DNA from 4 places in the Nocardiopsis sp. NPDC006198 genome. Region 3 is predicted to be linked to each of the others. Evidence: riboswitches for the same ligand, from Rfam matches in the RefSeq annotation. Region 3 holds a riboswitch; each other region holds the start of a gene.
The links. Region 3 has a riboswitch for cobalamin ahead of ABZ234_RS02780 (ribonucleoside-diphosphate reductase subunit alpha). Riboswitches for the same ligand answer to the same signal wherever they lie in the genome.

Region 1 (6,946 bases), on a different contig from region 3:
CGAGCTCGCCGTGCGCGCCCTGGGGCAGGAGTTCCCGGGGCCGCTGGGCATGGCGGCGGGTTTCGACAAGAACGCGGAGAGCCCGTCCGGCCTGGCGGCGCTCGGCTTCGGTTTCGTCGAGATCGGCACGGTCACCGCCCAGCCGCAGCCGGGCAACCCCGCCCCGCGCCTGTTCCGGCTGGTCGAGGACCGCGCGATCGTCAACAGGATGGGCTTCAACAACGAGGGCTCCGCCCTGGTCGCCGAGCGCCTGCACCACCAGAGGGGCGGACGCCGCCCCGTGCTGGGGGTGAACATCGGCAAGACCAAGGTGACGCCCGAGGCGGACGCGCCCGCGGACTACGCCCTCAGCGCCCGGCGCCTGGCCCGCTACGCCGACTACCTCGTGGTGAACGTCAGCTCGCCCAACACCCCCGGACTGCGCAACCTCCAGGGCGTGGAGCAGCTGCGGCCCCTGCTCGCCGCCGTTCGCGAGGCGCTCTCCGAGGCCGGGCACCCGACCCTGCCGCTCCTGGTCAAGATCGCCCCCGACCTGGCCGACGAGGACGTCGACGCGGTCGCGGACCTGGCCCTGGCCGAGGGGCTGGACGGCATCATCGCCACCAACACCACCATCTCCCGCGAGGGGCTGGCCGCCTCCGCCGAGGAGGTGGAGGCCGCCGGGGCGGGAGGGCTGTCCGGCGCCCCGCTCAGGGAGCGGTCGCTGGAGGTTCTCCGCCGCCTCCGCGCCCGCGTCGGCGACCGCGTCACCCTGGTCGCCGTGGGCGGCATCGAGACCCCCGAGGACGCGTGGGCCCGAATCCGCGCCGGGGCGACCCTCGTGCAGGGCTACACGGGTCTGATCTACGGCGGCCCCCTCTGGCCGCGCCGCATCCACCGCGGCCTGGCCAGGCTGGTCCGCGAGGCCGGATACCGCTCGATCGGCGAGGCGGTCGGCGCCGACGTCCACGGGGCCGGCCTCCCCCAGGAGTCCACCGCCGTCTGACGGCCGCCGCGTCCCGCGGGGCCGGGAACCCCTCCCCGGGGTCCCCGGCCCCGCGGTGCTTCCGGGCGGCCCCCGGCCCCGGTGCGCCCCGACCCGCGCGCTACCAGTACTCGGGGACGGTGACGCCCGCCGCCGGATAGGACTCGCCGGGCTCGGGGTCGCCGACGACCTGGCTGACGGTCGCGAACTCGTAGCCCTCCTCCCGCAGCCGCTCGATGAGCCGCGGTGCGGCGGCCAGGGTCGGCGCGAGCGTGTCGTGCATGAGCACCACCGAGCCCGGCTCGACGTCGTCCATGACGCCGTCCACGATCTCCTCCGGGGACAGGCCGGTCCAGTCCTCGCTGTCCAGGTTCCAGAGGACCTGGGCCATCCCCTGCCTGCCGATCTCCTCGATCACCGGTCCGGAGGTGTCGCCGAACGGCGGCCGGAACAGTTCCACGTCCTGCCCCGTCTGCCGCCGGACCATCGCGCTGACCGCCGCGACCTGCGCGGGGAGCTCCCGGTCGTCGAAGTACTCCGTCATGTGCTCGTGCAGGTCGTTGTGGCTGGCGATCTCGTGCCCCTCCGCGTAGGCGCGCCGGAGCACGCCGGGGCGGGTCAGCGCGGGGTCGCCGTTGAGGAAGAACGTCGCCGACACCTCCTCCTCGGCCAGCAGGTCCAGGAGGGCCGCGGTCCCCTCCGCGGGCCCGTCGTCGTAGGTGAGCGCGACGCACTCGGTCCCCGGGGCCCCGCAGTCCAGGTCCGGGTCGCCGGCGGCGACCACCCCCGGTGCGGTCGGGAGGGACTCCGGGACGGCTCCGGGCGGGTCCACCGCGAGCACGGGCTCCTCCGCCGTCGACGCCTCCCGGGCGCGCTCTCCCAGGTCCGACAGGAGGGGCGCGGCCTCCTCCGACGGCACCACCGCGACGATCCGGCCCGGTTCCGACGAGGGCGGGTGGCCGACCACCACCGGGGAGAGGTGGCCGTCGTCGAACTCCACGAGCAGGTCGCCGTCGGAGTTGAACCCCATGGAGTCGTAGGTGCGCATGACGGGGTGCAGCCCCTCCGGGTCCACGTCCGGGTTCCCGGCCAGCTCCTCGTGCACGATCCCGTCGAGCCTTCCCAGGGCGTCGTCGTCCGCCAGGAGCTCCGTCGAGTACGCGGTGTGCCCGGTCTCCGCGTCGTACCAGTACGTTCCGTATCCCTGGCGCCGGCCGTGCAGGTCCTCCTCGGTGCGGACCAGGCGCACGCCCAGGACGCCGCTCCCGGCGCCCACGACCTCCCAGTCGACCGCCAGGCGCACGGGGTCGCGGCTGGCCCCGCGGAAGTCCCGCACCTCGCGGTCCACCTGTTCGGCCAGCCGGGAGGCGAACCGGTCGGCCCCCTCGAACACCGGATAGGAGACGTCGATCTCCACGCCGTCCGGCCGGTGGGGGTGGTCGCCGAAGTCCGCGGCACCACCGGTCCACTCGGCGACCTCCTCGCCGGGTTCGTCCAGGAGCACGGTCATCAGCTCCGGGTCGTCGCCCTCCGCCGCGCCGCCCGTGCCGCAGGCGGTGAACAGCAGCAGCGCCGCCACCGCCGCGCCGGTCCGGTGCGCCGCGCGTCGTGCGGCCCCTCCTGGGCGCCGGGGCCCCGGCCTCCGGTCGAGGCCCCGCCGGGGAGCGGTCTGGCCAGGACGGACTCGGCTCGTCGACAACACCGGTCTCCCTCATCCCTGCGCGGGTGCTTACGCGGTTGATGGGAGCAACATAGGGGACGCCGTCCGCGCGCCTGTGGCGGTGACCACATGTGGTCACCGCCACAGGAGGGGGTGCGGGTCCGCACCCGTCCGGAGCGTCGCGGCCGGGGCCGCCGGGCCCCGCCGGCCCCGGGACCCCGCGGGCCTCAGGCCGCCTCGTCCCCCTCCGGTTCCCCGCCGTCCCCTTCCGTGTCGGCGGGGGGCTCGGGGGCCCCGTCGACGTAGGCCTCGCCCGGCTCGGTGGCGCCGAGCAGCTGGGAGACGGTGACCATGGTGTAGCCGCGCTCGTCCAGTTCCCGGACGATCGCGCGGGAGGCGTCGACCGTCGTGTCGTGGATGTCGTGCATGAGGATGATCGCCCCGGGGGAGGCGCCGTCGACGGCGCGGTCCGCGACCACCGACGACTTGCGGTCCTTCCAGTCGTTGGTGTCGATGCTCCACAGGATCTGGGCCAGGCCCATGTCGGCGGTCACCGAGGCGACCTCCGCGTCGGTGGACCCGTAGGGGGGCCTCATGAGGTCCATGGTGTACCCGGTCTCGCGGTACACCAGGGCCTGCACGGTTTCGAGGTCGGAACGGATCCCGCCCGCTCCGAGCCCGGCCAGGTCGGGGTGGGAGAGGGTGTGGTTGGCCAGTTCGTGGCCCTCCGCGTAGGCGCGCCTCACGGTGCGCGGATCCTCCATGACCGGGTAGCCGGTGACGAAGAACGTCGCGCGGGCGTCGTACTCGGCCAGGATGTCCAGCAGTTCGGGCGTGCGCCCGCCCGGGCCGTCGTCGTAGGTCAGGGCCACGCACTTGGACCCGGGGGCGGAGCAGTCGACGTCCTCGCCCGCGGGCGGCAGGACCCCGGGGACGGCCGTCTCACGGCTGCCCTCCTCCTCCCGGGGCGGGGCCGCGACGGCGAAGTCGCGGACGCCCCGGGTCGCCGAGCGCAGCGCGCGCTCGCCCAGGTCCGACAGCAGGGGGGCGGACTCCGAGGCGGCGACGACGGCGTGGGTCCTGCCCTCTTCCACGGGGGCGACCTGTCCCGCGTCGAACTCCACGACGAGGTCGCCGGCGGGGTTGAACCCCACGGAGTCGTACAGCGAGGCGATCGGGTGCACCGCGTCCGGAGCCGCGGTCCCCGGGAGGGCGTCCCGCACGAGGCCGTTCAGCTCCTCCAGTTCCCCCTGGCCGGCGATCAGGGCGGTGGAGGGGTGGGTCGAGCCGGTGAGGGCGTCGTACCAGTAGGTGGTGTATCCCTCACGGGTCCCCTCGGAGTCGGTCTCCTCACGGGTCACGCGGACCCCGACGATGTCGTCGTTGGCCGCCGTCAGGTTCCACGCGGACTCGAAGGAGACCGCTCCGGGGTTGGCCGCCTCGAAGGCGTCCACCTCGGCGGCCAGCGCGCGGTCCAGGAAGTCGCTCAGCGGGTCGGCGTCGGGGACGACCGGGTAGGAGACCTCCGCGGCCACCCCGCCCTCGCGGGCGAGCTCGGCCTCGGCCAGGTCCACCACGTCGTCGGGGTCGACCACCGTCAGCCCGTCGGGCTCGCCGGCGGCGGGCGGGCCCGCCTCCGGTCCGCCGTCCGCCGACCCCGGGTGCGTATCGCTCACGGGTTCGGAGGCGAGCACGCCGGGCGGGGTGACGGCCAGCCAGACCAGCCCCGCGACGACCGCCAGCGCGACCGCGATCGTGGACAGGGGGTGACCGGGGGCCATGGTCGGTTGGGACTGCTTGTTCACCAGGGGTTCTCCACGTACATCTTCAGACGAACGATCGCGGGGAGCACGGGGGAGGACTCGGCCCCGCGACGCTTCATGTCGGTTGTGACGCCGGCCGCGCAACAGGGGTTCGCGCTGATTCCGGCCGGGGGCACAGGGCAGCACGCCGGGTACAGGGGCGGAGGGGTGCTCCCTATACTTGCAGGCGTGGAAGGTACATGCTCCACCCCAGAACCCGGGCCGCGCCCGGAAGGGGAGGGGTGTGTCGCAAGAGGGAACCCGGTGCGACTCCGGGACTGCCCCGCAGCGGTATGAGGGAACGAACGTCGCCATAAGCACTGGTAATCCGGTCGGAAAGGTCGGAAACCGGGAAGCGGCGGCCAGTAGGAGGACGGTGCTCGCGCCGTCCGCGCCCCCGAGTCCGAAGACCTGCCTCCACCCGGCGGCGCACCCGTGCCGCCGGTGGTCCCGTGCCCCGAGGGAGGGCCGAGGAGCGGCGGCAGGCGCACACGCCCACGGCGTGGCCCCGGGCATGCCCGCGTCCTCGCTCACCCCCGTGGCCGGTACCCGGCTTTCGACGAGGGAGAGAAGCTCATGCCCCACACCCCCGAGGCCTCCCGGCCGTCCGTGCGCTCCACCGTGCACGGCTACCCCCGGATCGGCCCGAACCGGGAACTCAAGCGCGCCTGCGAGTCGTACTGGAGGGGCGAGACCGCCGCGGAGGAGCTGGACGGCATCGCCGCCGGCCTGCGCCTGGGCGTCTACGCCCAGCTGCGCGAGGCGGGCGTCGACGACATCCCGTCCAACACGTTCTCGTACTACGACCACGTCCTGGACACCGCGGTCCTGTTCGACCTGGTGCCCTCCCGGTTCGCCTCGCCGGCTGCCGCCGGCGACCGCGACGAGGAGCTGCGCCGCTACTTCGCCCTCGCCCGGGGCGAGCAGGGCGCCCCGCCGCTGGAGATGACCAAGTGGTTCGACACCAACTACCACTACCTGGTCCCCGAGCTGTCGCCGAGCACCCGCCCGCGCCTGGTCGGTGACAAGCCCCTCGCCGAGTTCCGGGAGGCGGCCGAGGCGGGTTTCCCGACCCGCCCGGTCCTGGTCGGCCCGCTCACCTTCCTCCTGCTGGCCAAGGCCGCGGACGACGCCCCCGAGGGCTGGCGCCCCGTCGAGCTGCTCGACCAGCTCCTGGACGCCTACGCCCAGCTCCTCGCCGGCCTCTCCGCCGCGGGGGCCGCCGAGGTGCAGCTGGACGAGCCGATCCTGGCCACCGACGAGGGACGCGCCGCCGTCGGGCTCCTGGAGCGGGTCTGCCGGCGCCTGGGCTCCCTCACCGAGCGCCCCTCCCTCCTGGTCTCGACCTACTTCGGCTCCATCGGGGCTCCCGCACTGCGGGTCCTGAAGGACTCACCGGTGGAGGCCGTCGGCCTGGACCTGGTCACCGACGGCGAGGGCGTCGACGACCTCGTCAAGGTCTCGGGCCTCGGCAGCACCCGCCTGGTCGCCGGGGTGGTGGAGGGCCGCAACGTCTGGCGGACCGACGTCCCGGCCGCCGTGGCCACGCTCGGCACCCTGCTCGCCCTCACGGACGAGCTGACGGTGAGCACGTCCTGCTCGCTCCTGCACGTGCCGATCGACCTCGACGCGGAGACCTCCCTCGCCCCCGAGCTGCGCGAGGCCCTGGCCTTCGCCAAGCAGAAGGCGTACGAGACGGCCCTCCTCGGCCGCGTCCTCTCGGAGGGGACCGAGGCCGAGTACGCGGCGGGCGGGGCCGGCGGCGGTCCTGCCTTCACGGACGCCCGCGTGCGCGCCCGCCTGGACGCCCTGGGCCCGGACGCCTACGAGCGCCCCCAGGACAGGGGTGCCCCCACGGACACGCCGCTGACCACGACCACCATCGGGTCGTTCCCCCAGACCGCGGAACTGCGCCGCGCCCGCGCCGCGCACCGCCGGGGCGCCCTGGCGGAGGACGCCTACAAGCAGATCCTCCGGGAGGAGATCGACCGGGTCGTCGCGCTCCAGGAGGAGATCGGACTGGACGTGCTCGTGCACGGAGAGCCCGAGCGCAACGACATGGTCCAGTACTTCGCCGAGCAGCTGGAGGGCTACGCCACCACCGAGAACGGCTGGGTGCAGTCCTACGGTTCGCGGTGCGTCCGCCCGCCGATCCTGTTCGGCGACGTCTCGCGCCCCGAGCCGATGACCGTCGAGTGGATCACCTACGCCCAGTCGCGCACCGACAAGCCGGTCAAGGGCATGCTGACCGGCCCGGTGACCATGCTCGCCTGGTCGTTCGTGCGCACCGACCAGCCGCTGGGCGACACCGCCCGCCAGGTGGGCCTGGCGCTGAGGGACGAGGTCGCCGACCTGGAGCGTGCGGGCATCCGCCACATCCAGGTGGACGAGGCGGCCCTGCGCGAGCTCCTGCCGCTGCGCGAGGAGCGGCGCGCCGCCTACCTGGACTGGGCGGTGAACTCCTTCCGCCTGGCCACGTCCGGTGTGTCGCCGTCCACGACGATCCACACGCACATGTGC
Region 2 (6,946 bases), on a different contig from region 3:
TCTCCCTGGAGGGCCGCGCCGTCGTCGCACTGGCCTCCGGCGACCCCCTGGTCTCGGGCATCGGCAGCACGCTGATCGACCTGCTCGGAGCGGACGCGGTGCGCGTGGAGCCGGCCGTCTCCTCGGTCGCCCTGGCCCGCGCCCGGATGGGGTGGCCGGCGGAGGGGAGCACGGTGCTGTCCCTGGTGGGGCGCGACACGCACCTGCTGATGCGCGTCCTGGCCCCGGGACGCCGCGTCCTGGTGCTCTCCTCGGACGCCGCCACCCCCGGGACGGTCGCCGCCCTGCTGGTCGGAGCGGGCTACGGCGGCAGCCGGATGACCGTCCTCGGCGACCTGGGGGCGGCCGGGGAGTCGCGGTCGGGGAGCACGGCCCGCGACTGGCTCGGCTCCCCTCCGGAGGAGGTGCCCCGGCTGCACGTACTGGCGCTGGAGCTCTTCGGGCCGACGGGCCTCGGACTGGTCGCCGGGCTGCCCGACGACGCGTTCGAGCACGACGGCCAGCTCACCAAGCGGGACCTGCGCGCCTCGGCGCTGGCCCGGCTGGCGCCCTCCCCGGGGCAGCACCTGTGGGACGTGGGCGCGGGCGCGGGCTCGGTCGGCATCGAGTGGATGCGCGCCCACCCCTCGTGCACGGCCACGGCGGTGGAGGCCGACGCCGGGCGCGCCGGGCGGATCGGCCGCAACGCCGACAGGCTCGGCGTCCCGGGCCTGCGCGTGGTCGCCGGCCGTGCGCCGGACGCGCTGGAGGGGCTGGCCCCGCCCGACGCGGTGTTCGTCGGCGGCGGCGCGACCCGGCCCGGCGTGCTCGACGCCTGCCTGGAGGCGCTGGTACCGGGCGGCCGACTCGTGGTGCACGGGGTGACGCTGGAGACCGAGCGGCTGCTCGCGGACGCCTACCGGCGCCACGGCGGGGAGCTGACCCGCACCGCCGTGGAGACCGCCGCGCCCATCGGCGCGTTCACCGGATGGTCCCCCGCCCGCACCGTCACCCAGTGGAGCCTGGCCACGTCACCCGGAAGCGCCTGACGAGGGGGCGGCGCCCCTGGGCCGCGCGGGGTCGTACAGGTAGGACTCACCGCCCCCCTCGGGGTCGAGCGCCCACCCGACCAGGATCACCGCCGCCTGCCGGAGCCCCGCCTCCTCCACCAGGCCGGCGACGGTGGAGACCGTCCCGCGCAGCACCGCCTCCTCCGGCTGGCTGGCCCGGTACACGACCACCGCGGGACAGTCCGCGCCGTAGGCGGGGACGATCTCGGCCATGAGCTCCCGCACCCGCCGGATCGCCAGGTGCAGCACCAGCGTGGCCCGCGTCGCCGCGAACGCGCCCAGCGCCTCGGTCTCCGGCATCGCCGTCGACCGGGCGCCGGTCCGGGTCAGCACCACCGACTGGGCCACCAGCGGCACGGTCAGCTCGCGGCCCACCAGCGCCGAGGCGGCCGCGTAGGCGGGCACCCCCGGCGTGACGTCCCACGGGACCCCGTGCGCGTCGAGCCTCCGGGTCTGCTCGGCCAGCGCCGAGTACAGCGAGGGGTCCCCGGAGGTCAGCCGTACGACGTCCCGGTCCGCGGCGTGCGCGGCGACCAGGCGTTCGGTGATGCGGTCCAGGTCCAGACCCTGGGTGTCGACCAGTTCCGCGCCGGGGGCGCAGTGGGAGAGGACCCCGGGGTCCAGGTACGTGCCGGGGTAGAGGACGACGTCGGCCGCGTTGAGCATGCGCGTGGCGCGGACGGTGAGCAGGTCGGCGGCTCCGGGCCCCGCCCCCACGAAGTGCACGGTCACGGCTGCACCCACCTCGGCGTCCAGACCCGGCCCGACCCGGAGACGCGGGTGCCGGAGGCGCCGACGATGAGCAGGCAGCGCATGTCGACGCCGGCGGGGTCGAGCTCCCCGAGCGTGGTCACCGCCAGGGACTCGCCCTCCCTGCCGACGCTCCGTCCGACGACGACCACGGTGTCGGGCTTGCGGTGCTCCAGCAGGACCTCGCGGGCGGCGGCGACCTGCCCGGTCCGCGAGCGCGAGGCCGGGTTGTAGATCGCCAGCGCCAGGTCGGCCTCGGCGACGGCGCGCAGGCGCCGTTCGATCACCTCCCAGGGCTTGAGCCGGTCCGACAGGCTCATCACCGCGAAGTCACCGCCGACGGGGGCGCCCGCCCGGGCGGCGACCGCCTGCACGGCGCTGACGCCCGGCAGCACCCGGACCGGGACGTCCCGGTAGGCGGGGTCCTCGGCCGCCTCGAACACGGCGGTGGCCATGCCGAACACACCGGCGTCCCCGCCCGAGACCACCGCCACGCTCTCACCGTCGCGGGCGAGCCCGAGGGCGAGGCGGGCGCGGTCGATCTCGACGGTGTTGCCGGAGGCGTGCCGGGTCAGGCCGGCCCGCTGCGGGACGCGGTCGACGTAGGGGCCGTAGCCCACCACGTGGTCCACCCCGGCCAGCGCCGCGGAGGCCTCGGGGGTGAGCCAGCGGCCGGGACCGGGCCCCAGGCCGACGACCAGCAGCTCGGCGGCAGGGCCGGCGGGCTCCACGGCCGCGGGTTCCGGCAGGGACCGGTCGCGCGACCTCCTGCCGTTGCGGCTGTCCCCGGTGACCAGGACCAGGGAGAAGTAGGGCACCGTCGCCGGATCGACCTCGGCCACGGGCAGCCGCCGCTCCCCGTCCATGGAGGCGCGCTCCACGTACACGGCGTGCTCCAGCCGCCCCGCGGACTCCAGCGCCCGGCGCACGGCGGGGAAGGTCCGGCCCAGCTTCATGACCACCGCGGCGTCGGTGTCGGCCAGCCGGCGGGCCAGCTCCGGCTCGGGGAGGGTTCCGGGCAGCACGGTGAGCACGTCGGTCTGCCGGGCCAGCGGGGCCGCCGCCACCGCCGTGGCCGCGGCGAACGCCGGGACCCCGGGCACGATCTCCGTCTCGTACCGCTCGGCCAGCCGGTCGTGCATGTACATGTACGAGCCGTAGAACAGCGGGTCGCCCTCGGAGAGGAGCACGACGTCGCGGCCGGCGTCCAGGTGCGCGGCCAGCCGGGCGGCGGACTCCTCGTAGAAGTCGGCCAGCACCCCCGTGTACCCGCCCGGGTGGTCGGTCGCGCCGGTGGTGACCGGGTAGGTGAGCTGTTCCTCGACCGCCGACCCGGGGATCAGCGACGCGGCGATGCGGCGGGCGTTGGACGCCTTGCCGACCCCGGCGTGGTAGGCGACGACGTCGGCCGCGGCGATGAGCCGTGCGGCCTTGAGGGTGATCAGCTCGGGGTCGCCGGGGCCGACGCCCACCCCGTGGAAACGTCCGGTCACTCCTCCTCCTTGGCGAGTGCGTTGAGAGCGGAACAGGTCATCGCGGAGCCTCCGCGGCGGCCGCGGGCGGTCACGTAGGGGATGTCGGCGCCGAACCGGTCGCCGAACTCCGTCAGCGCCTGCTTGGACTCGGCGGCCCCCACGAAACCGACGGGGCAGCCGACGATCGCGGCCGGGCGCGGCGCCCCGTCGGCCAGCATCTCCAACAGGTGGAAGAGGGCGGTGGGCGCGTTGCCGACGGCGACCACGGCGCCCTCCAGGAACGGTTCCCACAGGGAGACCGCGGCGGCGCTGCGCGTGGTCCCCCACTCGGCGGCGAGGCCGGGGACGCGTCCGTCGCCCAGGAAGCAGAGCACCTCGTTGTCACACGGAAGGCGGCTCGCGGTCACACCGCTGGCCACCATGCGCGCGTCGCACAGGATCGGCGCCCCGGCACGCAGGGCGGAGCGCGCCGCGGACACCAGGCCGGGGTGGACCACCAGGTCCCCGGCGAGGTCGACCTGGCCGGTGCCGTGGATCATCCGCACGGCGAGCCGCTCCGCGTCGGCGGGCAGGTGCCCGAGCTCGGCCTCCTTCCTGATGACGGCGAAGGAGTCCGTGTAGATCGCGGGCCCGTCGTCGATGTAGTCGTAGTGCCGGCCCGGCCGGCGTGGGACGGTCACCGCGCCTCCCCGGGGCTGGAAACGGACTCTCCCGGCACCAGGACGCCGCGCCAGGGTGTGACGACGAGTTCGCCGGACCCGGCGGCGAGCGCCTCCTCGGCGAGGGCCTCGGCGGCCGGACGGTCCAGGCCCTCGTCGGGCACACGCACATGCCGTGCGCCCCCGGGCAGCGGGCCGTACGGCAGCGGTGGGGCGGGAGGCGGGAGCCGCCGGTCCGGTTCCACCGGCCCGGCCAGCGGCGCCGGGAGCTCGGCGACGTGCCACGGCGCGGTGGGCCCCTCCCCGCGGCGGTCCAGGAACGCGTCCGCCAGGCGCAGGAGCGCGGCGGGCGCCTCGTCGACCGGCACCAGCGGGCCCCAGCGCTCGCCGATCCTCAGCTGGGCGACGCCCTCGTCCAGGGCGACGAGCCCCAGGTCGCACGGGTGGCCGATCAGGTCGCCGCGCCCGTCGTCCAGGACGAACAGGAAACGGCCGGGCAGGTCGGCGCGGCGCGGGACGGAGCACAGCATCGTGTCCAGGTCCGAGGCGACGGGGCGCAGGTCGGCCCGGCCTCCGCCCGGTCCGGTCCCGGCGGGGCCCGCCGTGCCCGTGCCCGGGGAGACCATCACGTTGCGGACGAGTTCGTGGCTGACGGAGGGCAGCAGGCCGGTCTCCGCCAGGGCCCGGACCACCTCGGGCCCCAACCGCCCCGCGTTTCCCGGCAGCGCGCGCAGTTGCAGGTTCGCGCGGCCGGTGACGTGGACACGGCCGGAGCCGTACCGGTCGGCCACCGCGGCGAGGGCGCGCAGCGAGGAGGCGCCGACACGGCCGCCGATGAGCCGGAGCCTGACCAGCAGGCCGTCCTCGGCGGGCCAGGGTCTCAGCACGCCGGGGCAGCGGTCGCGGCGCGTACGGCGCGTGGAGGGGGGAGAACCGGTCGGGGACATGCGCGTCCTTCGGGTCAGGGGCTCGTTCGCGGAGCCCGCGGATGACTCGGCGGACCGTGGCCGCCGGTGCCAGCAGGTCTTCGGACTCGGATTCGACCGGTGCGGAGCGCCTTCCCGGAGCCGTGCTCCAGTGGCTGTCCCGGGGAGTGCTCCCCGGACGTGCCCGCCCGTCATCCTCACCGCTGCGCGTCAGTCCCGGATTCCCACCGGGTTCCCTGACCCCACCAAGTGGAGTTCGACTGGCCCGACGAGGGTACCCCGACCCCCTCCTGCCTGCTCCGGGGGACGTCGCCTTGCCGTGCCGGCCTCCGGCGGCGGCCCCGGGCGGTCCGGCCGGGGCGGACCGGGCGACCGGCCCCGTCCCCGGGCCCGCAGACCGGATGACCGGACGACATGAAGGGGCCCCGCCCTCCGAGGAGGGCGGGGCCCCGACCGCGCGGACGCGGGGACGGGCCGCGGGACGGCCGCACGGGTCCTCGCAGGTCAGTCCTCGGCGCGCACGTCGACGACCTCGCCGGCCGCGTCGAGGATCACCTCGTACTCCTGGCCGCCGGCGTCGAGCACCTCGGCGTCCCAGCCGTCCCAGCCGTCCTCGTCCTGGCGCTCGACCTCGACGGTGCGGGCGCCCTCGCCGACCGCCTCGGCGGCGTTCGCGGACACCGTGTCGCGGTCGGCCTCGGTCTGCCCGCCGGTGTTCTGCCACGGGGCCGGGCCGTCGTCGGTGTCCCGGAAGGCCAGCCCGTTGATGGTGTACACGTCGGCGTCGTCGCGGTCGTCGTCGGCCTCGTAGCGCACGCCCAGCGTCACCTCGGTGCCCTCCAGGCCGCGCAGCTCGTCCAGGAGCGGCTGGACGGTGCCGTTGCCGTCGAAGTCCTCCAGCTCGGGGTCGGTCAGCAGCCACTCCTCGGGTCCGAAGTCGACCTCGACACCGGACACCGTCCAGTCGTCGGTGTCGTCGCCGTCGTCGTCGTCACCGTCGGCGCGCAGCTCGCCCACGAGCTGCTCCAGGCCGTCCACCGACTGGGACGAGGGGGGGTTCTGCCCCGACGCGTCCGCCCCGCTCGCCGAGGGGGCCGAACCGGAGGTCACGCCGGTGAGCTCGATCGAGTCGACCTGCTGCTCGGGGTCGTCCACCACGAGGTAGCCGATCGTGCCGACGGCCAGCAGCCCGGCCGCGGCGGCGGAGGAGAGGAGGATGACGGTGTTGCGCTGCATCGGCGTTTCCTTTGCTCGAAGGTTTCTACTGCCCCAAGCATGCGGCGGCAAGATGATGGAGTCCTGAAAGCCACCTGAAGAACGTCTTCATGTGGCTCTCAGGAACGGTTCAGCGGTTCCTGCCAAGGTAGGGGGACCACGGGCGGAGAGGACACGGCGTTGGCGATTCTGGTGGTGGAGGACGAGGAGGGCATCGTCTCCTTCGTGCGGCGGGGCCTGGAGACGGCCGGGTACCAGGTGCTCTCGGCCGCGGACGGGATCGACGGGCTGACGATGGCCCTGTCCCCCGACGTCGACCTGGTCGTCCTGGACCTGGGACTGCCCGGCATCCCGGGGGAGGAGGTGCTGCGCCGCCTGCGGCAGCGCCGCCCCTCGGTCCCCGTGATCGTGCTCACCGCCAAGGACGCGGTCAGCGACCGGGTGGCCAACCTCGACGCCGGGGCCGACGACTACATGGTCAAGCCCTTCAGCGTGAGCGAGCTCCTGGCCCGGGTCCGGGCGCGCCTGCGCACGGGCGGACAGGAGCGCGGCGACGTGCTGGCGGCCGGCGGCGTCGTACTCGACCTCGGGGCCCGCACCGCCTCCGTCGACGGCCGGACCGTCAACCTGTCGACCCGCGAGTTCGGCGTCCTGGAGGTCCTCATCCGCAACCCCTCACAGGTGTTCTCCCAGCCCCAGCTGCTCGACCGCGTCTGGGGCTACGACTTCGACGGCGCCTCCAACGTGGTCGAGGTCTACGTCAGCCAGCTGCGCCGCAAGCTCGGCGCCGACCGCATCCAGACCGTCCGCGGCGCGGGCTACCGCCTCGCCGGGGGTACCCGGTGAGCCTCACCGGCCGCGTCGTCCTGCGG
Region 3 (6,946 bases):
GCTACGGGGGTGGGGACGGCTCCGGGTTCGGGGGAGCGGCCGACGCAAACCCTACCTATGGGACCAGTACGGAAACTGACACCGCTCACCGCGGTGGGGCAGCCTCCCCCTACGGGGGGCCGCCACCTACTGGTCCCGAACCCGCCAGCCGGTTCAGCGCCGGCGGCTACCAGGAATCCCGTCCCAGTCCTGGATATCCACAGCAGACACGTCCCGCCGCGCATACCGTTGACGAAGCGGTGCATGTCGCGCACAAGGAAGGGAACGACTTCGCGGAGTCGATCGCTCGCGAGGCGCCCGCCCTGTGGGTTGAGGCCGTACTCGCCCGCAGGCCCAGGATGCCCTCCGACCTGGAGGCGCGCCTGCTCCAGGGCTCCTCGCTGCCGATCGACCACCTGTTGCGTGACGAGGTCCGTGACGGACTGCGCCAGGGGTTCTGGCAGGCCCTGGAGCGGGCCAGGTCCTGACAGGGCGCGCGGGAGTGCGAGTAGGGGATGGGGGCGATGCGGTTGACCCACGTGACGACGGCAGAACTCGACCGTTGGGAATTCCACGCTGTCCGGTCCGGTGAGCACGGACGGGTCGCCGCCCAACTCCTGGACCTGGCCAACCGGGTCGACGCGGGGAGCGAGGTCTCGCGCGCGGAGCTGTTCGTGCGCGCGGGGGAGCAGTGGGAGATCGCCCAGGAGTTCGAGCGCGCCTGCTCGGCCTACCAGAGGGCGATCGACGACGGCGGGGCCACGGTGATCGACGCCCGCGCGCTCAGCGCCGGGGCACTCCTGCAACTGGACGAGGTCGACCAGGCCTACGCCCACCTCAAACGCCTGGAGGGCGAGGATCCGCCCGGACTCCAGACGTTCATCCACGTCGCGGAGGCACTGTACGCGCACGACGACCTGGAGGGCGCCGAGCGGTGGGCGACGGTCGGCGCGCACCGGTTCCTCGACCGGGCCTCCTCGCCCTACGTCCGCGACCTCCTGGTGGAGCTCCTGCGCATCCGGTTCCGCATCCGCACCGACCTGGGGCTGTCCGAGGACCGGCTGGACCGCAGACTCGACGAGGAGTGACCCCGGCCGTCCGGGCCGGGGCGCTCCGGCCCGGACCCGGAGGAGTGAGCTTTCCGACGTGCGGGCGCGCCGCCGACACGCCCGGGGCGGTGGAGGCACGGATCTCCGCCCGGCCGCTCCGGTCCGGGGTCGGCCGCCGCGGACACGGCCGTGTGGTCAGCGGCACCGGTTCGCCGGGCGCCGCCCGAACCGCCTCGGAAGCGGCGTTCCGGGCGTTCGGCCGCCCCTCGGGGGGCGCTCCCGGTCCCGGGGAGCCCCGGCGACGATCTAGGCTGTGTCCGGTCGCCTCCCAGCTGCCCCGACGAGGCGCGACATCCCCCCGAACCGGGTGCCCGAGGCCCTCTCATACCACGGCCCACGCGTGTGTTCGACGATCGTCGAAGAATCCGAGAAATCGATGACACGCCATCATCTTGCGGTGTTCCAACGCAGGGCCCCCTAGATGTAGTATCTGTCCCGCTGGTGGTTCACCCCTCGGGGTGAGGCAAGAGGGAACCCGGTGCGAAGCCGGGGCTGCCCCGCAGCGGTAAGTGGGAACGAAGCCGTCACAGGCACTGGGGACCCCCGAAGGCCCCGGGAAGCGACGGTGCGTAGGCCGCCCACGAGCCCGAAGACCTGCCACCGGTGCGCACGTGAACGTGCGCCGACGACGGGGCTTCGAGGGTGAGCCGCCGCGACCCACCGGTCGGACGACCGCACGCACCCGGTGCGTCGGTCCCCCGGTGCGTGCCGCGCACCTTGCCCATCGTGTCCCCTCCCCGCCGGGACTCTTCTACCGAGGTTGGAGCCGCTGTATGACCCTTGACGTCGAGGCCGTGCCCGTATCCGTTCGGCCCGAGCCGACCAACGAGGGCGCGCCCCCCGCCGCCGTCGACCGGATCGAGCACGTCGTGACCGAGGCCTGTGCGAGGCTCACCGGTGTTTCGGCGGAGAAGGTCCTCACCGAGGCCCGCCGCGGCTTCTACCCCGGCATCCCCGACTCCGAGGTCGAGCTCGCCCTGGTCATGGCCGCCCGCAGCTTCGTGGAGGTCGACCCGGACTACTCGTTCGTGGCCGCCCGCCTGCTGCTGGACAAGCTGCGCCGCGAGGCCCTCACCTTCATCAGCGGCGCCCCCGACGCCGCCGGGCAGTCCGAGATGGGCGAGCGCTACGCCGCCTACCTGGCCGCCTACGTCAGCCGCGGCATCGACCTGGGCCAGCTCGACCCGGCGCTCGCCGGGTTCGACCTGGAGCGACTGGGCGCCGCCCTGCGCCCCGAGCGCGACGAGCAGTTCACCTTCCTCGGCATCCAGACCCTCTACGACCGCTACTTCCTGCACAGCGACGAGGTCCGCTACGAGCTGCCGCAGGCGTTCTTCATGCGCGTCGCCATGGGGCTGGCCCTCAACGAGGACGACCGCGAGGCCCGCGCCATCGAGTTCTACGAGCTGCTGTCCTCGTTCGACTTCATGGCCTCCACGCCCACCCTGTTCAACGCCGGCACGGTGCGCGCGCAGCTGTCCTCCTGCTTCCTCACCACCGTCGGCGACGACCTCCAGGCCATCTTCCACGGCATCAGCAACAACGCGATGCTGTCCAAGTACTCGGGCGGGCTCGGCAACGACTGGACCCCGGTGCGCGGCCTCGGCTCGCACATCCGCGGCACCAACGGCAAGAGCCAGGGCGTCGTCCCGTTCCTGAAGATCGCCAACGACACCGCCGTCGCGGTCAACCAGGGCGGCAAGCGCAAGGGCGCCGTGTGCGCCTACCTGGAGACCTGGCACATCGACATCGAGGAGTTCCTCGACCTCCGCAAGAACACCGGCGACGACCGCCGCCGCACCCACGACATGAACACCGCGAACTGGGTTCCGGACCTGTTCATGCAGCGTGTGGAGCAGGGCGGCAGCTGGACCCTGTTCTCGCCGGACGAGGTCCCCGACCTGCACGACAAGTACGGCACCGACTTCGCCGAGGCCTACGAGAAGTACGAGGCCGCCGCCGAGGAGGGCCGGATCAAGGTCGCCAAGAAGATCCCCGCGGTCGACCTCTGGCGTCGCATGCTGACCATGCTGTTCGAGACCGGGCACCCCTGGATCACCTTCAAGGACCCGTCCAACCTGCGCTCGCCGCAGCAGCACGTCGGCGTCGTGCACTCCTCCAACCTGTGCACCGAGATCACGCTGAACACCAGCGCCGACGAGGTCGCCGTCTGCAACCTGGGCTCGGTCAACCTGGCCCAGCACGTGGGCCCCGACGGCCTGGACGCCGAGCGCCTGCGCCGCACCGTCCGCACCGCCGTGCGCATGCTCGACAACGTCATCGACGTGAACTTCTACACGATCCCCGAGGCGCGCCGCGCGAACATGCGCCACCGCCCCGTGGGCCTCGGCCTGATGGGCTTCCAGGACGCCCTGTTCAAGCTGCGCACCCCGTTCGCCTCCGAGGGCGCGGTGACGTTCGCCGACGAGAGCATGGAGCTGATCAGCTACTACGCCATCGAGGCGTCCATGGAGCTGGCCTCCGAGCGCGGCGCCTACGAGTCCTTCGAGGGCTCGCTGTGGAGCCGGGGCGTCCTGCCGATCGACTCGCTGCGCCTCCTCGCCGACTCCCGCGGCGGCGACCTGGACATGGACCGGGGCGAGACCCTCGACTGGGACTCGCTGCGCGAGCGCGTGAGGTCCACCGGGATGCGCAACTCCAACGTGATGGCGATCGCGCCCACCGCGACCATCGCCAACATCACCGGTGTCGGCCAGTCGATCGAGCCGCTCTACCGGAACCTGTACGTCAAGTCGAACATGTCCGGCGACTTCACCGTCGTCAACCCGTACCTGGTCCGGGACCTCAAGGCGCGCGGCCTGTGGGACGACGACATGGTCTCGGCGCTGAAGATGCACGACGGCAGCCTCGGCGCCATCGACCGCGTCCCGGACGACCTCAAGGCGCTGTACGCGACCGCGTTCGAGGTCGACCCCGAGTGGCTGGTGGACGCGGGATCGCGCCGCCAGAAGTGGATCGACCAGGCCCAGTCCCTGAACCTGTACATGGCGGCCCCGAGCGGCAGGAAGCTCGACACCCTGTACCGCCGCGCGTGGCGCTCCGGTCTCAAGACCACCTACTACCTGCGTTCGCAGAGCGCCACGCACGTGGAGAAGAGCACGCTCAAGGGCACCGACGGCCGCCTCAACTCGGTCGCCGCGACCCCGAGCGCCCCGGCGCCCGCCCCCGTCCCCGTCCCCGAGCCGGTCGCGGCGCCCGCCGCCGTGAACACCGAGATCGAGGACGAGTTCGAGATCGTCGACGGCCAGGCCTGCTCCATCGACGACCCCGAGTGCGAGGCCTGCCAGTAGGGCGTGAGGCCCGGGGCCGCCCGCCGGCGGCCCCGGGCCGGTCCGGCCGCCCCGCCGGACCGTGCCCGCGGCGACGCCGCGTCCCGCTCCCGACAACGACTTTCCGGCCCGGCCGGAGAACGGAAGAACCCCAGCATGACCGCAGTCTCCGAGAACAACGCCGGCGCCACCAGCGGCCTCGGTGAGATCGAGCGCGACGCCGAGCGCGTCAACGTCGACGACAAGGCGATGATCAACGCCCGCGCCGACGTCAACCAGCTGCTCCCGCTCAAGTACACGTGGGCGTGGGAGAAGTACCTCGCGGGCTGCAACAACCACTGGATGCCCACCGAGGTCGCCATGCAGGCCGACATCGCGCTGTGGAAGTCCAAGGACGGGCTGACCGAGGACGAGCGCCTGATGCTCAAGCGCAACCTCGGCTTCTTCGCGACCGCCGAGTCGCTGGTGGCCAACAACATCGTCCTGGCCGTGTACCGCCAGCTCACCAACCCGGAGTGCCGCCAGTACCTGCTGCGCCAGGCCTTCGAGGAGGCGGTGCACACCCACACCTTCCAGTACATCTGCGAGAGCCTGGGTCTGGACGAGGGCGAGCTCTTCAACATGTACCGGGAGGTCCCGTCGATCACGGCGAAGGACGCCTGGGCGCTCAAGTACACCCAGAACCTGGAGAACCCGGAGTTCCGCACCGGCACGCCGGAGGCCGACCAGGCGTTCCTGCGCGACCTGGTGGCGTTCTACGTGATCTTCGAGGGCATGTGGTTCTACACCGGCTTCGCGCAGATCCTGTCGCTGGGCCGCCGCAACAAGATGATCGGCATCGCGGAGCAGTACCAGTACATCCTGCGCGACGAGTCGATCCACCTGAACTTCGGCATCGACGTGATCAACCAGATCAAGATCGAGAACCCGCACCTGTGGAGCGAGGAGTTCCAGGGCGAGGTCCGGCGGATGCTGGCGGAGGCGTGCGAGCTGGAGGTGGCGTACGGCCGCGAGACCATGCCGCGCGGCGTGCTCGGCCTCAACTCGGAGCTGTGCGAGAAGTACATGCACTTCATCACCGACCGCCGCGCCGAGCAGATCGGCCTGGCCCCCATCTTCGGGGAGACGGAGAACCCGTTCCCGTGGATGAGCGAGATGATGGACCTCCAGAAGGAGAAGAACTTCTTCGAGACCCGCGTCATCGAGTACCAGACCGGCAGCGGCCTGGACTGGGACTGACGGTGTCCCGGCCCGCGTGAGGCGGGCCGGACGGGGCTCTCCTCCCGGGAGGCGGACACGGCCTCCCCCCGGGGCGGCCCGGATCGAGGCGCGCGATCCGGGCCGCTTTCGCGTGCGGGGGGTGTGTCCCGGGCCCCGGCCGGAGGCGCCGGGACCCGGCCCTCAGCCCTTGGCGGTCCAGGTCATCCGGACGTTGAAGGTGGCCTCGCCGGTCCCCTTGACCACCACGACGTCCGCCTCGGCGCTCACGGTCACACCGAATTCGACCTCCGTCTCCGAGGGCGCCAGCGAGGAGGAGGAGAGCTCCTCCAGTTGCGCCGACACGGCCTCGGCGATCTTCCTGATGCGGAGCAGGACGGAGTCGAGCCTTTTGTCCCCGGTGGCCTTTCCCGGGGTCCGTGAGACGGGGGCGGCCCCCTCCTTGCGGACGGGGGCGGACTCGATGCTGATCACGGTGCCGTCGTCGGTGACGAAGTCGATCACTTTGTTCACATTGGCCTCACGCATTCTCCGAAGGGGCTTGCCATTCCTCTTGATGTCCACAGAAAGTAAAATAAGAGGAGATGTCCGGCAACGATGATATTCCGCTGCCGTCCGCGCGGAGGAAACGGTGGGACGTACCAGTTATGACCGGGCGAAACGACGCAAGCGCCACCTGGCGGGACGGGCGTGACGGCACCGGATGGCGCAAGTCGTCGAGGTCGGGACCCGGCGCCGACTGCTGCGAGGCCTCCCTGGGGGAACCGGGCCGCGTGTGCCTCCGCGACTCCCACCGCCCCGGCGGGGACGTCCTGCGGTTCCGGTCCCGCGAGTGGCTGTCCCTGGTCTCGTCCGTGCGCTGAGCGGCCCCCTGCGCCCCGCGGCCCCGGGCGTGTGCCGGGGCCGCCCCCTCCTCAGTCCCGCACGGGGAAGATGTCGGTGTCCAGCCGGGTGAAGGACGCCATCGTGGCCACGAAGCGGTGCTCGGGCCCGAACCGCGAGGTGTAGTGCTCGCGCAGGGCCTCCCACTCCTCCCCGACGTCCTCGCCCAGCGCCCGCCGGCTGATCAGCAGGTTGCGCCGGGCCGTGGTCAGGAAGACGTGGTGCTCCCCCAGGGCCTCCCGGCACAGCTCCACGCTCGCGGCGTCCTGGGCGCGGGCCTCCTTGAGCCTGCCCAGGGCGAACAGGTCGTTGCCCAGGTTGACCTCGACGGCGGTGAGGGTGACGTCCGCGTCGGGGAAGCGCTCGCGGATCTCTGCCATGGCGGTGCGGTCCAGCTCGTACGCCCGCTCGTACTCGCCCAGCACGCGGAACACGATCGCCGCGTTGGCCCTGGAGGCCCAGGGGAAG
Region 4 (6,946 bases), on a different contig from region 3:
TGGCCCCAGATCAACTGGGAGACCGTCGCGGACCGCGACCCCGACGTCATCGTGCTCGGCGACCTGACCCGCGACTCCCAGACCGCGGAGAGCGCGGCGGCCAAGATCGAGTTCCTGGAGGACAACCCGGCCACCCGCAACCTCACCGCCGTGCGGGAGGAGCGGTACGTCCTGCTCAGCGGCCAGGCGATGAACCCCTCGATCCGCACGGTCGAGGGCATCGAACTGGTCGCCGACGGCCTGCGCGAGCTCGGGTACGCCCGTTGAGCGGTGCGCGCCCGGCGCTGCTCGTCACCTCCGGCCTGCTGCTCCTCGGCCTGTCGGTCTCGGTCGCCGTCACCATCGGGCCCGCCGACCTCACCCCCGCCGAGGTCTGGAGGTCGGCCGCCGCCCGGTTCGGGTGGGGCGAGAGCCCCCTGACGCGGTTGCGCGAGGGCATCGTGTGGAACCTGCGCATGCCCCGCACCCTGCTCGCCGCGGTCTGCGGGGCCGGTCTGGCCGTGTGCGGCGCGGTCATGCAGTCCCTGCTCCGCAACCCGCTGGCGGACCCCTTCGTGCTCGGGGTCTCCTCCGGCGCCTCCACCGGGGCGGTCCTCGTGACCGTGCTCGGCTGGGGCGCCGGAGCGGTCTCGCTCCCGGCGGGGGCCTTCGCGGGCGCCCTGCTCTCCTTCGGCATGGTGATGCTGCTCAGCCACAGCCTCGGCGGGAGCATGGACCGCGTCGTGCTGTCCGGGGTCGCGGCCATGCAGCTGTTCTCGGCGCTGACCTCGTTCATCGTGCTGACCTCGGCGGACGCCGACACCACGCGCGCGGTGCTGTTCTGGCTGCTGGGCTCCCTCGGCGGCGCCGGATGGACCGACGTGCTCCTGTGCGCCGCGGTGCTGTGCCTCGTGCTCGCCGTCTGCCTCGCCCACACCACCACCCTGGACGCCTTCGCCTTCGGCGAGGAGGCCGCGGCGAACCTGGGCGTCCGGGTGGGCCGGGCCCGCGTGCTGCTGCTGAGCGCCACCGCGCTGCTCACGGCGGTGCTGGTCAGCTCCACGGGCGCGATCGGGTTCGTGGGCCTGGTCCTGCCGCACGCCGCACGGGCCCTCACCGGTTCCTCCCACGCCCGGCTGCTGCCGGTCACCGCGCTGGCGGGGGCGGTCTTCCTGGTGTGGGTGGACACGGTCGCCCGGACCGCGCTGGACCCGCAGGAGATCCCGGTGGGGGTGGTCACCTCCCTCATCGGGGTGCCCGCCTTCGTCGCCGTGCTGTACCGAGTGAGGAGGAAGACGTGAACCACCCAGTCCGGGCCCCGGGGGAGGGGCTGCGCGCCGACCGGGTCAGCCTCGGGATCGGGGGCCGTCTCGTGCTCGACGGCGTCACCCTCGCCACCCGCCCCGGTGAGACCGTCGGCCTGCTGGGACCCAACGGGTCGGGCAAGTCCACCCTGCTGCGGCTGCTCGCCGGGGTGCTCGCCCCCTCCGCCGGGGCGGTCACCCTGGACGGCCGGCCGCTGGACCGGGTCGGCCGCCGGGCCGTGGCACGGCGGGTGGCCACCGTCCAGCAGCAGGCGCACACCCAGACCGAGCTGACGGTCCGCGAGGTGGTGGCCCTGGGACGCATCCCGCACCGCCGGTCCTGGACTCCCATGACCCCGGCCGACCTGGAGGCCGTGGCGCGGGCGCTGGAGCGCACCGGACTGGCGGACCGGGCCGACCAGTCCTGGCACACCCTGTCCGGCGGCGAACGCCAGCGCGCCCAGATCGCCCGGGCCCTGGCCCAGGAACCCGGTGAGCTCCTGCTCGACGAACCCACCAACCACCTCGACATCCAGTACCAGCTCGACCTGATGGAGCTGGTCACGGGCCTGCCGGTGACCACCGTGATCGCCCTGCACGACCTCAACCTGGCGGCGATGTACTGCGACCGCCTGGTCGTGCTCCGGGACGGCCGGGCGGTCGCCGGGGGCACGCCCTCCGAGGTCCTGACCTCCGACCTCATCGGAGAGGTGTACGGGGTCCCGGCCGAGGTCACCCCGGGGGCCGACGGCCCGGTGGTCCGCTTCCTGCGCCGGGGCGCCGTCCCCCCGGGGCGGGCCGACCGCTCCTGACGTCCCCGCCGGGACCGGAGGAGGGGCTCCCGGCTACAGTGTGAATCCTTTGCCCGTGGTACAGGAACCCGGTGAGATTCCGGGGCGGTTCCGCCACTGTGACACCCCGACGAGGGGTGCAGCCAGACACTGGCCCGGGCAGTCCGACCGCCGACGGGGCGAGAACCCCGAGGGAGGAGCCCGGCCATGACGGTCCGGATCGCTCTGCTGTCCACGTCCGACACCGACCTGCTGTCCGCGCGGGCCAGCGGCGCCGCCTACCTGTGGGCCAACCCGTCCCGCGCCTCCGACGCCGAACTCACCGCCGCCGTCGGGCGCGCCGACCTCGTGGTGGTGCGCCTGCTGGGCTCCTCGCACGACCTGTGGCCCGGTCTGGCCGCCGTCCGCGAGCGGGGCACGCCCCTGGTGGTCCTCAGCGGCGAGCAGCAGCCCAGCGCCGAGCTCATGGAGCACTCCACCGTGCCCATCGGGGTGGCGACCGAGGCCCACCGCTATTTGGCCGAGGGCGGTCCGGCCAACCTCGGCCGCCTGCACGCCTTCCTGTCGGACACCGTGCTGCTGACCGGGGAGGGGTTCGAGCCCCCGTCGGCGCTCCCGCCGTGGGGCTTCGCCGAGCGCGAGCTGCCGCACGGCCAGGGCCTCCCCGAGGTGGGCATCCTCTACTACCGGGCCCACGAGGCGGGCGGCAACACCGCGTTCGCGCACGCCCTGGCCGACGCCGTCGACGCGACCGGCCGGGCCGTGGGCGTCCCCGTCTTCGCCGGGTCGCTGCGCTCGGCCCCCGACGACCTCTACGAGGCGCTCGGCGGCTTCGACGCCCTGGTGGTCACGGTCCTCGCGGCGGGCGGCAGCGTGCCCGCGTCCGCGAGCGCGGGCGGCGACGACGAGGCCTGGGACGTGGAGCGCATGGCCGCCCTGGACGTCCCCGTCCTCCAGGGCCTGTGCCTGACCAGCTCACGCGCGGACTGGGAGGGTTCCGACGACGGGGTCACCCCGCTCGACTCGGCCACCCAGATCGCCATCCCCGAGTTCGACGGCCGCATCATCACGGTGCCGTTCTCCTTCAAGGAGATCGACAGCGACGGGCTGCCCCGCTACGTCGCCGACCCCGAGCGCTGCACGCGGCTGGCCGGGACCGCCGTCGCCCACGCCCGGCTCCGGCACGTGCCGCCCGCCGAGAAGCGGATCGCCGTGGTCCTGTCCGCCTATCCCACCAAGCACGCGCGCATCGGCAACGCCGTCGGGCTCGACACCCCCCGCTCCCTGGTGCGCCTGCTGCGCTGCCTGCGCCGGGAGGGCTACGACCTGGGCGCGCCCGACGCCCTTCCCGGCCTGGACCTGCCCGACGAGACTGAGGCGGGCGACGCCCTGATCCACGCCCTGATCGCGGCGGGCGGCCAGGACGAGGACTGGCTGACCTCCGTCCAGCTCACCGAGGCCCACGTGCGCATCACCCCCGAGCAGTACGCCGCCTGGACCCGGGACCTGGACCCGGCGCTGAAGGAGGCGATGACCGAGGCGTGGGGCGCCGCACCCGGCAAGCTGTACGTGAACGAACAGGGCGAACTCGTGCTGGCCGCCCTCCGGGCGGGCAACGTCGTCGTGCTGGTCCAGCCCCCGCGCGGTTTCGGCGAGAACCCGATCGCGATCTACCACGACCCCGACCTGGCCCCCAGCCACCACTACCTGGCGGCCTACCGATGGCTGGAGCACGGGTTCGGCGCGCACGCCGTCGTGCACCTGGGCAAGCACGGCTCCCTGGAGTGGCTGCCCGGGAAGAACGCCGCGCTCTCCGCCGGCTGCGCCACCGACGCGGCCCTGGGCGACCTCCCGCTGGTCTACCCGTTCCTGGTCAACGACCCGGGGGAGGGGGCCCAGGCCAAGCGCCGGGCCCACGCCACGGTCGTCGACCACCTCATCCCCCCGATGGCCCGGGCCGAGAGCTACGGCGACATCGCGCGCCTGGAACAGCTCCTGGACGAGCACGCCAACATCGCGGCGATGGACCCGGCCAAGCTGCCCGCGGTCCGCGGCGAGATCTGGGCCCTGATGCGCGCCGCCGAGATGCACCGCGACCTCGGTCTGGACGAGCGGCCCGACGACGAGGAGTTCGACGACTTCCTGCTGCACGTCGACGGCTGGCTGTGCGAGATCAAGGACACCCAGATCCGTGACGGCCTGCACGTGCTGGGGGCGGCGCCGGAGGGCACGGCCCGGGTGAACCTGGTCCTGTCCGTGCTCCGCGCCGCCCAGGTCTGGGGAGGCGTGGGCGGCGCGGTGCCAGGCCTGCGGGCCGCACTCGGCCTCAAGGAGGACGCGCCCACCCAGGAGGTCGACGCGGTGGAGGCGCTGGCCCGCGGCCTCGTCGAGCGCATGGAGGCCGCCGGATGGGACCCGGCGGCCGCGCAGAACCTGCACGACGACCCCGGGGTGCGCCGCGTCCTGGAGTTCGCCGCTGAGCAGGTCGTCCCCCGGCTGGCCCGCACCACCGACGAGATCGACCACGTCCTGCACGCCCTGAACGGCGGTTTCGTCCCGGCGGGTCCGTCCGGCTCCCCGCTGCGCGGACTGGTCAACGTGCTGCCGACCGGCCGCAACTTCTACACGGTCGACCCGCGCGCGGTCCCCTCCCGGCTCGCCTGGCAGACCGGCCAGGCCATGGCGGAGTCCCTGCTGCGCCGCCACCTGGACGAGACCGGCGCCTACCCGGAGTCGGTCGGCCTGTCGGTGTGGGGCACCTCCGCGATGCGCACCTCCGGCGACGACATCGCCGAGGTCCTGGCCCTGCTCGGGGTCCGGCCCGAGTGGGACGAGGCCTCCCGCCGGGTCGGCCGGCTCCACGTGGTGCCGCTGGAGGAGCTGGGGCGTCCGCGCATCGACGTCACGGTGCGCATCTCCGGCTTCTTCCGCGACGCCTTCCCGCACGTGGTCGCCATGCTGGACGACGCGGTCGGCCTCGTCGCCGGGCTCGACGAACCGGACGAACAGAACTACGTGCGCGCCCACACCAACGCCGACCTGGCCGAGCACGGCGACCGGCGCCGCGCCACCACCCGGATCTTCGGCTCCGCCCCCGGCTCCTACGGCGCGGGCATCCTCCAGGTCGTGGAGTCCGGCAACTGGCGCGACGACCGCGACCTCGCCGAGGTCTACACGGCCTGGGGCGGTTTCGCGTACGGCCGCGACCTCGCCGGCGTGCCCGCGGCCGACGACATGCGGACCAACTACCGCCGGATCAAGGTCGCCGCGAAGAACATCGACAGCGCCGAGCACGACATCGCCGACTCCGACGACTACTTCCAGTACCACGGCGGCATGATCGCCACCGTGCGTGCCCTCAGCGGGGCCGACCCCAAGGCCTACGTCGGCGACTCCACCTCGCCCGACGCGGTGCGCACACGCCCCCTGGCGGACGAGACCGCCCGCGTGTTCCGGGCCCGGGTGGTCAACCCCCGCTGGATCGCGGCCATGCGGCGGCACGGCTACAAGGGCGCCTTCGAGCTGGCCGCGACCGTCGACTACCTGTTCGGCTTCGACGCCACGGCCGGGGTCGTGCACGACTGGATGTACGAGAAGCTCGCCGCCGAGTACGTCCTGGACGCCGAGACCCAGGAGTTCCTGCGCCGCTCCAACCCCTGGGCGCTGCACGGCATCGTCGAGCGCCTGCACGAGGCCGCGCGGCGCGGGCTGTGGGCGGAGCCGGACCCGGCCACCCTGGAGGCCCTCACCGAGGTCTACCTGGAGGTCGAGGGGGACCTGGAGGAGCGGTCCGAATGAGGGTGCGGATCCTGGGGATCGGCATGGGCCCCCACCACGTCACCGGCGAGGTCGCCGAGGCCCTCCGGGACTGCGACTACGCGGTGGCCGTCGACAAGGGGGCGGACGACGGGCTGCTCGCCCTGCGCCGGGCCGTCTGCGACGCCTTCGGCGTCCCGCTGGCCACCGTGGCCGACCCCGAGCGCGACCGCGACGACCCCGCCGACTACCCGGCGGCGGTCGCCGACTGGCACGAGGCCCGCGTGGCCGCCTTCGAGCGGGTGCTCGGCGAGCGCGGCGGCACCGCGGCCCTCCTGGTCTGGGGCGACCCCTCGCTGTACGACTCCACCCTGCGGATCGTCGCGCGGATCGCCGAGCGCGGGAACGTCGGCGTGGACTACGACGTGCTGCCCGGGATCAGCGCGCCCCAGGTCCTGGCCGCCCGGCACCGGATCGTGCTGCACGGGGTCGGCCGCCCGGTGCACGTGACCCCGGCGCGGCGGCTGCGCGAGGCCGTCGACGCGGGGCAGAACAACATCCTCGTCATGCTCGGCGGACGGCACGGGTTCGAAGGCCTGGAGGACTGGTCCCTCTGGTGGGGGGCCAACCTGGGCGCCGACTCCGAGGAACTGGTCGCCGGACGCGTGGGCGAGGTACTGCCCGAGATCGCGGCGGCCCGCCGGAGGGCCAGGGAGAGGGCCGGCTGGATGATGGACACCGCGCTGCTGAGGAGGCCGGAGTGACAGGGCTCCTGGTCGCCGGGACCACCTCCGACGCGGGCAAGAGCGTGGTCACCACCGCCCTGTGCCGGGCCTTCGCCCGCCGGGGCGTGCGGGTGGCGCCGTACAAGGCGCAGAACATGTCCAACAACTCGATGGTCTGCCACGGCCCGGACGGGCGCCCGGCGGAGATCGGCCGCGCCCAGTGGGTGCAGGCGCTGGCCGCCCGCGCCCTCCCCGAACCCGCGATGAACCCGGTGCTGCTCAAACCGGGCAGCGACCGGCGCAGCCACGCCGTGCTGCTCGGCCACCCCGCCGGGGAGGTGTCCTCCTCCGACTGGGAGGCGGGGCGGCGCCACCTGGCCGAGGCCGCCCA

Region 1: it holds a riboswitch for cobalamin, as region 3 does, so the genes downstream of both, metE (5-methyltetrahydropteroyltriglutamate--homocysteine S-methyltransferase) here and ABZ234_RS02780 (ribonucleoside-diphosphate reductase subunit alpha) in region 3, are expected to answer to the same signal.
Region 2: it holds a riboswitch for cobalamin, as region 3 does, so the genes downstream of both, ABZ234_RS08780 (nitrite reductase) here and ABZ234_RS02780 (ribonucleoside-diphosphate reductase subunit alpha) in region 3, are expected to answer to the same signal.
Region 4: it holds a riboswitch for cobalamin, as region 3 does, so the genes downstream of both, cobN (cobaltochelatase subunit CobN) here and ABZ234_RS02780 (ribonucleoside-diphosphate reductase subunit alpha) in region 3, are expected to answer to the same signal.

The regions. Positions count from the first base shown of each region.
Region 1 covers NZ_JBEXSY010000010.1:27,819-34,764, forward strand. The annotation lists gene ABZ234_RS09585 (quinone-dependent dihydroorotate dehydrogenase) at 1-985, shown strand, start outside; gene ABZ234_RS09590 (polysaccharide deacetylase family protein) at 1,086-2,543, opposite strand; gene ABZ234_RS09595 (polysaccharide deacetylase family protein) at 2,852-4,405, opposite strand; cobalamin riboswitch at 4,678-4,839, shown strand; gene metE (5-methyltetrahydropteroyltriglutamate--homocysteine S-methyltransferase) at 5,003-6,946, shown strand, end outside.
Region 2 covers NZ_JBEXSY010000009.1:15,878-22,823, forward strand. The annotation lists gene cbiE (precorrin-6y C5,15-methyltransferase (decarboxylating) subunit CbiE) at 1-1,028, shown strand, start outside; gene ABZ234_RS08765 (SAM-dependent methyltransferase) at 1,011-1,793, opposite strand; gene ABZ234_RS08770 (precorrin-2 C(20)-methyltransferase) at 1,778-3,292, opposite strand; gene ABZ234_RS08775 (precorrin-8X methylmutase) at 3,289-3,954, opposite strand; gene ABZ234_RS08780 (nitrite reductase) at 3,951-4,880, opposite strand; cobalamin riboswitch at 4,934-5,139, opposite strand; gene ABZ234_RS08785 (hypothetical protein) at 5,364-6,095, opposite strand; gene ABZ234_RS08790 (response regulator transcription factor) at 6,255-6,920, shown strand; gene ABZ234_RS08795 (HAMP domain-containing sensor histidine kinase) at 6,917-6,946, shown strand, end outside.
Region 3 covers NZ_JBEXSY010000002.1:225,104-232,049, reverse strand. The annotation lists gene ABZ234_RS02790 (NYN domain-containing protein) at 1-467, shown strand, start outside; gene ABZ234_RS02785 (hypothetical protein) at 495-1,067, shown strand; cobalamin riboswitch at 1,514-1,705, shown strand; gene ABZ234_RS02780 (ribonucleoside-diphosphate reductase subunit alpha) at 1,862-4,399, shown strand; gene ABZ234_RS02775 (ribonucleotide-diphosphate reductase subunit beta) at 4,535-5,617, shown strand; gene ABZ234_RS02770 (CU044_2847 family protein) at 5,780-6,100, opposite strand; gene ABZ234_RS02765 (DUF397 domain-containing protein) at 6,244-6,459, shown strand; gene fxsT (FxSxx-COOH system tetratricopeptide repeat protein) at 6,511-6,946, opposite strand, start outside.
Region 4 covers NZ_JBEXSY010000009.1:1,199-8,144, forward strand. The annotation lists gene ABZ234_RS08710 (ABC transporter substrate-binding protein) at 1-267, shown strand, start outside; gene ABZ234_RS08715 (iron chelate uptake ABC transporter family permease subunit) at 264-1,280, shown strand; gene ABZ234_RS08720 (ABC transporter ATP-binding protein) at 1,277-2,095, shown strand; cobalamin riboswitch at 2,109-2,248, shown strand; gene cobN (cobaltochelatase subunit CobN) at 2,282-5,872, shown strand; gene cobF (precorrin-6A synthase (deacetylating)) at 5,869-6,594, shown strand; partial or broken gene ABZ234_RS08735 (cobyric acid synthase) at 6,591-6,946, shown strand, end outside.